2 regions of the Paracidovorax sp. MALMAid1276 genome follow, and region 1 is predicted to be linked to the other one. Evidence: predicted binding sites of a transcription regulator. Region 1 holds the regulator's gene; the other holds the start of a gene.
What was found. The regulator NrdR, encoded in region 1, represses ribonucleotide reductase genes. The targets are predictions, from matches to a motif close to CACNANATNTNGTG.
Positions count from the first base shown of each region.

Region 2: a site for NrdR is predicted at 2,399-2,412, ahead of ACOQFS_RS16780 (ribonucleoside-diphosphate reductase subunit alpha). Genes of this name have one in related genera too.

Region 1 covers NZ_JBMIRS010000182.1:3,647-8,609, forward strand. The annotation lists gene ACOQFS_RS12855 (transglycosylase SLT domain-containing protein) at 641-1,519, shown strand; ZMP/ZTP riboswitch at 1,595-1,744, shown strand; gene glyA (serine hydroxymethyltransferase) at 2,049-3,293, shown strand; gene nrdR (transcriptional regulator NrdR) at 3,315-3,764, shown strand; gene ACOQFS_RS12870 (DMT family transporter) at 4,035-4,937, shown strand.
Region 2 covers NZ_JBMIRS010000206.1:15,133-20,095, forward strand. The annotation lists gene ACOQFS_RS16770 (sigma-54-dependent transcriptional regulator) at 3-1,550, shown strand; gene ampD (1,6-anhydro-N-acetylmuramyl-L-alanine amidase AmpD) at 1,534-2,127, shown strand; gene ACOQFS_RS16780 (ribonucleoside-diphosphate reductase subunit alpha) at 2,507-4,963, shown strand, end outside.

The sequences.
Region 1 (4,963 bases):
AAAGCCCGGCGGACGGGCCATGGGGCCTGCCTGCCGGGCTTGACGGCTGACACAACGGTCTTTGCCATCGGTCGACATGCGGAGAAGAACGTCCGCATGGCGGGGAGGCAAGGGATTGCCTCCAAGGGGTTGCCATGGAAGCTGCATCTGCTGCACCTTGGCACTGAATGCCCTCGGCGGGAGACTTTGCTTCGTCTGGCGATGCCTGAACTCTGACAGGCCCACGAACCTTATCAAAGTCACGACTCCAATTCAAACGGCGTTCTCAATGACGCGCTTCAGAACGATTGAATTTGACATCGGGCCGTCACAGAAACAACCGCTGCGGCCCGCCACCGAACGCCAAGAAGCGCGTAAAGCTGTAGATTTTTACAGATTTTTCATAACAAATACATCTATAAAACTTGTTTATTAGTATTGACTCTGCATTTAGAGAACTTCTAGAATCCGCCTGCCCCAAAAACGGGGCTAGTAAAAACCCCAACCCGCTGCCGAACCCGGCTAATTCAAACAGGGCGACCCGAGCACGCCACAGACGTGCCGTCCCACTTGTTGGCGTACCAATCCAGGCGACTTGCCGGGCAGGCGCAGTCTTCACAGACTGTCCTCTTCCCCTGCTGTGCCTCAGAAAGGAAGAGCTATGACAGCGTCAGGAAAAATCGTCTCCGGCGTACGAACCTTCGTGGCCGACGTGACCGAAGGTTTTCTTGAAATCACCCACAACAGCTTTGCCCTGATCGGGCTGGCCGTTGCCTTTGTCGTTATTGCGCTCACTGCGCGCCCCGACCTGCGCCAGGCTGGCGAGGAACAGTTGATGGACTGGCTGCGTACGCGCCAGCTTGAAACGCTGGGCATAACCGTGGAGCCCGAGGCGAGCGAGCGCGCCACTGCCGCCAACCCCAAGGACCTGCCCAAGGCGCAGGCTGCGGTCACGTTCTGGCTGAGCAAGAAGTACCGCGTGGCGCCCGAGCCGCTGAGCGTGCTCGTGGCGGAGGCCTATGACATCGGTGAACGCACCAAGATCGATCCCACGCTGATTCTGGCGATCATGGCCATCGAGTCGAGCTTCAACCCCTTTGCCCAGAGCGCCGTGGGTGCGCAGGGCCTGATGCAGGTGATGACCCGCGTGCACACCGACAAGTACGAGAGCTTCGGCGGCCACTTCGCAGCCTTTGACCCCGTGACCAACCTGCGTGTGGGCGTCAAGGTGCTGCAGGAGTGCATTGCGCGCGCCGGCTCGGTCGAAGGCGGGCTGCGCTACTACGTGGGCGCGGCCAATCTTCCCGACGATGGTGGCTATGCCGCCAAGGTTCTGGCAGAGCATTTCCGGCTCAGGCAGGTTGCCAATGGGCGCGCCATGCCCACCAATCCGCCACCCACGCTGTCTGCGCAGGCCGCACCCCAGGTGGTGCCTGCCGTGGCACCCGCGGCGGCCCCCGCCCCAGCACCCGCGCCCCTGGCGGTGCCTGCACCGGCCGCCCCGGCCGGCGAAAAAGTGGCCTTGCTGTCGGGTCTTTGAACTGCGCAAGGCCTGCCCATGGCGCAGCCTGGGAACCCGGCACGCCGCTTGGGCCACCACGGGGTCAGCTACACTAGCGGGGTACGCGACTGGCGATAGGCGCGGTATCGCAACGATGCCGCCGCTGACGTGGAAACCGGCAAGGGTCCGCCCCTTGTGAACCACTGGGAAGCGTGCCGCGCAGGTTCTTCCTGCCGCGTTCAGCCGTTCGCCTGGGCAGCCCTTGTTTCAAGGGACATCAAGAGCGTGTATATGGCCTTTTCATGGTGCCCGCAAGGCAGCAAACAGTCGCAATCCAGGCGCGGGCCGCAGCCCATGCTTGAGCCTGTGCAAGGCGCGCAACGACGAGTGCGGCTGTTTGCTGCCTTGCCCGAAGGGTTGCCCCGCAAAGGCAGCGTCTGCCGCGTTGCACATCCTCGCCGCACAGCGGTGCGGCTTGCGGTGAGCGCCTTGCAGCCACTGCCTTTGCGGGACAACGGACACCATGAAAAGGCCATATCCACGCTCTCAGCTTAGGACTGCCAACACCATGTACGACCGCAAAATCCTCGTCGAACAAACCGACCCCGAACTCTTTGCCGCCATTGAGGCCGAAAACGCCCGGCAAGAGCACCACATCGAGCTGATCGCCAGCGAAAACTACGCCTCCCCCGCCGTGATGTGGGCCCAGGGCACCCAGCTGACCAACAAGTACGCCGAGGGCTACCCCGGCAAGCGCTACTACGGTGGCTGCGAACATGTGGACGTGGCCGAGCAGCTGGCCATCGACCGCGTCAAGAAGATCTTCGGCGCCGATGCGGCCAACGTGCAGCCGCACTGCGGCGCTTCTGCCAACGAGGCCGTGTTCCTGGCCTTCCTCAAGCCCGGCGACACCATCATGGGCATGAGCCTGGCCGAAGGCGGCCACCTGACACACGGCATGCCGCTGAACATGTCGGGCAAGTGGTTCAACGTGGTCAGCTACGGCCTCGATAAGAACGAAGCCATTGACTACGACGCGATGGAAGCCAAGGCCCGCGAGCACAAGCCCAAGCTGATCGTGGCTGGTGCATCCGCCTACAGCCTGCACATCGACTTCGCCCGCTTCGCCAAGGTCGCCAAGGAAATCGGCGCGATCTTCATGGTGGACATGGCCCACTACGCCGGCCTGATCGCTGCGGGCGTGTACCCCAACCCCGTGCCGCACGCCGACGTGGTCACGTCCACCACGCACAAGAGCCTGCGCGGCCCGCGCGGCGGCATCATCCTGATGAAGGCCGAGCACGAAAAGGCCATCAACAGCGCCATCTTCCCCGGCCTGCAAGGCGGCCCGCTGATGCACGTGATCGCGGCCAAGGCCGTGGCCTTCAAGGAAGCCATGCAGCCCGAGTTCAAGGCTTATCAAGAGCAAGTGGCCAAGAACGCCAAGGTGGTGGCCGAGACGCTGACCGCACGCGGCCTGCGCATCGTGAGCGGCGGCACCCAAAGCCACGTGATGCTGGTCGACCTGCGCGCCAAGGGCATCACCGGCAAGGAAGCCGAGGCCGTGCTGGGCGCCGCCCACATGACCATCAACAAGAACGCGATCCCCAACGACCCTGAAAAGCCGATGGTGACCAGCGGCGTGCGCATTGGCACCCCCGCCATGACCACGCGCGGCTTCAAGGAAGAGGAAGCCCGCATCACGGCCAACCTGATTGCCGACGTGCTGGACAACCCGCGCGACGAGGCCAACATCGCTGCCGTGCGCGAGAAGGTCAACGCCCTGACGGCCCGCTTCCCGGTCTACCGCTGAGACGGAGCCTCGGCCACCATCATGAAGTGCCCCTTCTGCAGCCACCTCGAAACGCAAGTCGTTGAAACGCGGGTGTCTGAGGATGGGGTCTTCATCCGCCGCCGCCGCCAGTGCGGCGCGTGCGACAAGCGGTTTACCACCTACGAGCGGCCGGAGGTGAGCTTTCCGGCCATCGTCAAGAAGGACGGCCGCCGCATCGAATACGACCGGGGCAAGCTGTTGGCCTCGTTCAACCTGGCGCTGCGCAAGCGGCCCGTGAGCACGGTGCAGATCGACAACGCCATCGAACGCATTGAAGAAAAGCTGCTGAACCTGGGCCAGCGCGAAGTCATCTCCGGCCGCATTGGCGAGCTGGTGATGCGCGAGCTCAAGAAGCTGGACAAGGTGGCGTATATCCGCTTTGCGAGCGTCTACCGCAGCTTCGAGGACATCGACGACTTCCGCGCGATGGTGGATGAGGTACGCAAGTAGCCTGTGATCGGGGCCTGTATGTCTGGTCTATTTGGGTCTTTTTAGCCTGCAGCGCTTATCCATAAAGCGCTGGCAGCTATCAATTTTTTATCAAATCAAGACCGCCCGCCCCGGCTACATGGCGTCCCTATGCGCCCTTGTCACACAGGCTACAGCCACGATTGCTACCAAAAATATAGCTATCAGCGCTTGCTGCACAAGCGCAAAGCACATTTTTCACTCATTTAATCGCCTGACCTTGGTCAGCAGGCGCCGCGCGGGTGCCGGACAATGCGCCCGGTGAAAACCCGCCACTTCCTGCAGCTGGTGCTGCTGTCTGCCCTGTGGGGCGCCTCGTTTCTCTTCATCCGCGTTGCCAGTCCGGTGCTGGGCCCCAATGTGATGGCCGCGCTGCGCATCGGCCTGGCCACGCTCACGCTGATCGGCCTCATGCGGCTCGCCCGTGAAGACTGGCCGTGGCGCCATTGGCGCGAGCTGTTCGGCCTGGGCACGCTCACGGTGGCCCTGCCCTTCCTGCTGTATGCCTGGGCGGCGCTGCATCTGCCTGCCGGGTACAGCTCGCTGCTCAACACCATGGCCGTGCCCTTCGGCGTGCTCGCTGCGGCATGGATGAAGGAAGACACGCTGAGCGCGCGCAAGTGGCTGGGCTGCCTCTGCGGCTTTGCGGGGGTGGCGCTGATCGTGCAGCTGGGGCCGGTGCAGCCCACGCCGGCCTTGCTGCTGGCCGCGGCCGCGTGCGTGGCGGCCTCGGCCTGCTATGGCATCTCCACCACCTGGATGAAGCGCGCCACCCACCGCATGTCGCCGCTGTCCATTGCCGCAGGCATCCACGCTGCCGCGCTGGTGCTGCTGCTGCCCGGTGCCGCCTGGAGCCTGCCCGAGGCGCGCTTCACGCCGGGCGCGCTCGCGGCCGTGGCCGTGATGGGCATCGTGACCTCGGGGCTGGCCTACTGGCTCAACCTGCGCGTGCTCAAGCACGTATCGCCCGTGGCGGCCATGAGCTCAGCGTTCATGATCCCGCTGTTCGGTGTGGCCTGGGGCCATGTGTTCCTGGGCGAGGCGCTGGGGCCGGGCATGCTGTGGGGCGGCACCCTGGTGCTGGTGGCCACCGGCCTGGTCACGGGCTTCAACCCGCTGCGCTGGCTGGTGGCGCTGCGATCACGCGGGCAATAGCCGCCGCCGCGCAGCCGAGGCGCGTT
Region 2 (4,963 bases), on a different contig from region 1:
ACATGAGTACATCCGCCTCCTCTCCGGCTTCCATCCTCGTTGTGGACGACGAGCCCGATCTGCGCACGCTGTACGAGCTCACGCTGCTGCGCGAAGGCTATCGCGTGGATACGGCGTCTTCCGTGCAGGAGGCGCGCGAACAGCTTCTCGCACACCGGTTTGACGCCGTCATCACCGACATGCGCCTGCCCGATGGTTTCGGCATGGAGCTGCTTCAAGACCTGCGCGACCAGCAGCGCCGCGAACGCTGCGTGGTGATGACCGCCTATGGTTCGGCCGAGAACGCCGTGGAGGCCCTGCGCGCAGGCGCTTTCGACTACCTCACCAAGCCGGTGGACCTCAAGCAGTTCCGCCTGGTGGTGGCCTCCGCGGTGCAGGGCACGGGCGGCGTGCCCGCGCCGCGCAGCACGCGCAGCCCGTCGTCGGGCCGATCAGGGGCATCGGCCGCTGCGGCAGATGTGCCGGGCGGCAATGCCGCGCTCGACCGGCTGGTGGGCGAGTCCGAGGCCATGCGCAACGTCAAGCAACGCGTGGCCAAGGTGGCCCGGGGCATGGCACCGGTGCTCATTCACGGCGAGTCGGGTACCGGCAAGGAACTGGTGGCCCGCGCACTGCACGCCAGCAGCCAGCGCGCCGACGGCCCGCTGGTGGCCGTGAACTGCGGGGCGATTCCCGAGAACTTGCTGGAGGCGGAATTCTTCGGCGCGCGCAAGGGCTCGTACACCGGTGCCGCGCAGGACCGGGACGGCTACTTCCAGGCCGCGCGCGGCGGCACGCTCTTCCTGGACGAGATCGGCGACCTGCCCCTCGCAATGCAGTCCAAGCTGCTGCGCGCCATCCAGGAGCGCAGCGTGCGCCCGCTGGGGTCCACGCAGGAGGAAACCGTGGACGTGCGCATCGTCAGCGCCACCCACCGTGACCTGGCCGCCGATGTGCAGTCCGGCCGATTCCGCCAGGATCTGTACTACCGCCTGAACGTGATCGAGATCGTGATCCCGCCCCTGCGGGAGCGGCGCGAAGACCTGCCCGCGCTGTGCCATTCGCTGCTTGCACGCATCGCGCACGAGTCCGGCATGCCCGTGCCGGCACTCACCCCCGCTGCGCTGGACGCGATTGCCGCACACCCGCTGACCGGCAATGTGCGCGAACTCGAGAACCTGCTGCACCGCGCCGTGGCACTGAGCGACGGCGAGGAGCTGCATGTCGATGCGCCCGCAGGCGGTGCGGACCCGGCAGCAACCCGCGCCCACCGGCCCGCCGCGGCCCTCCCCCCCGGCGCAGCAGCGACCGACACCACGGCTGCGGCTGCGGACACGGCGGCCCCAGCTCCGGCCACGCTGGGCAGCACCGTGGCCCTGCCCAGCGACCTGCAGGCCTGGCTGGACCAGCAGGAGCGCGACATCCTCATCCGCGCACTGCGCGAAGCGGGCTTCAACCGCACCGCCACGGCGGCGCGGCTGGGCATCAGCCTGCGGCAGATCCGTTACCGCATTGCCCGCCTGAACATCGCTGCACCCACCGACTCCGACCCGCATGAAGACATCGGCTGAAGCCTGGGACGGCGGCTGGCACCGGGGCGCTCAGCACCTGGCATCTCCCAATCAGGGGCCTCGCCCTGACGCCAACGCACCGGTCGACCTCATCGTCGTCCATTCGATCAGCCTGCCGCCGGGGCAGTTCGGCACCGGGGCCGTGCAGCAGCTGTTCACCAACACGCTCGACTGGGACGCACACCCCTACTTCCAGAGCATTCGCGGGCTGCAGGTTTCGGCGCACTTCTTTATCGACCGCGCGGGGGGGCTCTGGCAGTTCGTCGACTGTGACCGGCGGGCCTGGCATGCGGGCCAATCGCACTATCGCGGACGCGATCAGTGCAACGATGATTCCGTGGGCATCGAACTGGAGGGACTGGAGGGCGACCGCTTCGAGCCGGAACAGTACGCCGCGCTTGCAGCCCTGTGCCAGGACATTGCCCTGCGCTATCCCGTGCGCCACATCGCCGGCCACGAACACATCGCCCCTGGCCGCAAGCACGACCCTGGCGCCGGATTCGACTGGCGGACGCTGCAGCGCCTGCTGGGCTGGCCGGCGGGGTATTTCCCGCTCGACGTTCAACCACCGGCGTGAACATCGACCCCCACCCGCGCAGGCGGCATCGATAGCAAAAATTTTTTTGTGCAAACGCACACGACCTGGGGCCCGTGATGCCGTGCGGGTTTGCAGGCGAAATCCGCCGGCATCGCCCGCCGTTGCGTGCCATGGCCGCAACTTTTCAAGCCCTGGCACGCTGTCCGCCGAGCCCGCGCGGCGCCTTCATCCAGCCCTTTGCACAGGCTGTTTCATTTTTGGGCGCGAACACGGCGGTACACTACCGGTAGTGTCTTGAACGCATTCGACACACCATATATAGTGTGCGCCAGACTGAATGTCGGCGCATGACTCTCTCCCATGCGACGGCGCCTCAAGCCGCACGCCCATCCCAGACAGCCCACAGAAGAGGACACCCATGCAAGCTGCTTTGAACACGCCTTCCCCATCCCACACAACCACCGGCCAGGCCGCGCCGCAGGCCGCGGCCGCGGCGTCCGAAACCGGCCACCCGTTGACGCACTACCAGATCATTCGCCGCAATGGCGCAGTGGTGCCGTTCGAGCCGCAAAAAATTGCGGTGGCGATGATGAAGGCGTTTCTTGCAGTGCACGGCACGCAGGGTGCAGCCTCGGCCAGCGTGCGCGAAGTGGTGGACACGCTCACCCAGAACGTGGTGCGCGCCCTCATGCGCTCGCGCCCCGGCGGCGGCACCTTTCACATTGAGGACGTGCAGGACCAGGTGGAACTGGGCCTGATGCGCGGCGAGCACCACGAAGTCGCCCGCGCCTACGTGCTGTACCGCGAGCGCCGCACGCAAGAGCGCGCCCACCACCAGGAAAAGCTGGCACCCGCCACGCCTGTGCTCAACGTGATCGACAACGGCCAGCGCGTGCAACTCGACATCCTGCGCCTGCACGGGCTCATCGAGTCGGCCTGCGCCAACCTCGGCGCCGACATCCAGGCCGCACCCATCGTTGCGGAAACCATGCGCAACCTGTATGACGGCGTGCCCATGGACGAGGTCTACAAGGCCTCCATCCTGGCGGCCCGCACCCTGATCGAGAAGGACCCGGACTACACCTACGCCACCGCCCGCCTGCTGCTGCACACCATCGTGCGCGAGGTGCTGGGGCGCGAGGTGGCCCACGCCGACATGGGCCAGGCGTACCAGGACTATTTCCCCGCCTTCATCCAGAAGGGCGTGGACAACGAACTGCTCGACGAGCGTCTGCTCAAGCAGTACGACCTGCACCGCCTGGGCGGCGCGCTCAAGGCCGAACGCGACCTGCAGTTCGATTACCTGGGCCTGCAAACGCTGTATGACCGCTACTTCCTGCACGTCAAGAAGACCCGCATCGAACTGCCCCAGGCCTTCTTCATGCGCGTGGCCATGGGCCTGGCGCTCAATGAGACCGACCGCGAAGCGCGCGCCATCGAGTTCTACGAAGTCCTCTCCAGCTTCGACTTCATGTCCAGCACGCCCACGCTGTTCAACAGCGGCACGCTGCGCTCGCAACTGTCCAGCTGCTACCTGACCACCGTGCCCGACGACCTGGACGGCATCTACGAGTCCATCAAGGAAAACGCCCTGCTGTCCAAGTTTGCCGGCGGCCTGGGCAACGACTGGACCCGCGTGCGCGCCCTGGGCTCGCACATCAAGGGCACCAATGGCGAATCGCAGGGCGTGGTGCCATTCCTGAAGGTGGTGAACGACACGGCCGTGGCCGTGAACCAAGGCGGCAAGCGCAAGGGCGCCGTCTGCACCTACCTGGAAACCTGGCACCTGGACATCGAGGAGTTTCTGGAGCTGCGCAAGAACACGGGCGACGACCGCCGCCGCACGCACGACATGAACACGGCCAACTGGATCCCCGACCTGTTCATGCGCCGCGTGATGGAAAAGGGCACCTGGACGCTGTTCTCGCCCTCCAACGTGCCCGACCTGCACGACCTGTTCGGCGCCGACTTCGAAAAGGCCTACGTGGCCTACGAAGAGAAAGCGGCCCGCGGCGAGATCAAGCCCAGCAAGACCGTGCAGGCCACCGACCTGTGGCGCAAGATTCTCACGATGCTGTTCGAAACCGGCCACCCCTGGATCACCTTCAAGGACGCCTGCAACGTGCGCTCGCCCCAGCAGCACGCCGGCGTGGTGCACTCGTCCAACCTGTGCACCGAGATCACGCTGAACACCAGTGACACCGAGACCGCCGTGTGCAACCTCGGCTCGGTCAACCTGCTGCAGCACCTGAAGGACGGCCCGCGCGACGCGAACGGCGTTGCTGTCAAGGTTCTCGACCACGAGAAGCTCAAGAAGACCATCACGGTGGCCATGCGCATGCTGGACAACGTGATCGACATCAACTACTACGCGGTCAACAAGGCCCGTGACTCCAACCTGCGCCACCGTCCCGTGGGCCTGGGCCTGATGGCCTTCCAGGACAGCCTGTATGCGCTGCGCATTCCGTACGCGTCGCAAGAGGCTGTGGAATTTGCCGACAAGTCGATGGAAGCCATCTGCTACTACGCCTACTGGGCGTCCACCGAGCTGGCGAAGGAGCGCGGCCAGTACTCCAGCTACAAGGGCTCGCTGTGGGACCGCGGCATCCTGCCGTTCGACACGCTGGACATGCTCGCCCAGGCCCGTGGCGGCTATGTGGAGGTGAACCGCTCGTCCACCCTCGACTGGGATGCCCTGCGCAAGAAGATCGCGCAGGACGGCATGCGCAACTCCAACTGCGTCGCCATCGCGCCCACGGCCACCATCTCCAACATCATCGGCGTCGACGCCTCCATCGAGCCGTCGTTCGGCAACCTGTCGGTCAAGTCCAACCTGTCGGGCGAGTTCACCGTGATCAACGGCGGGCTGGTGCGC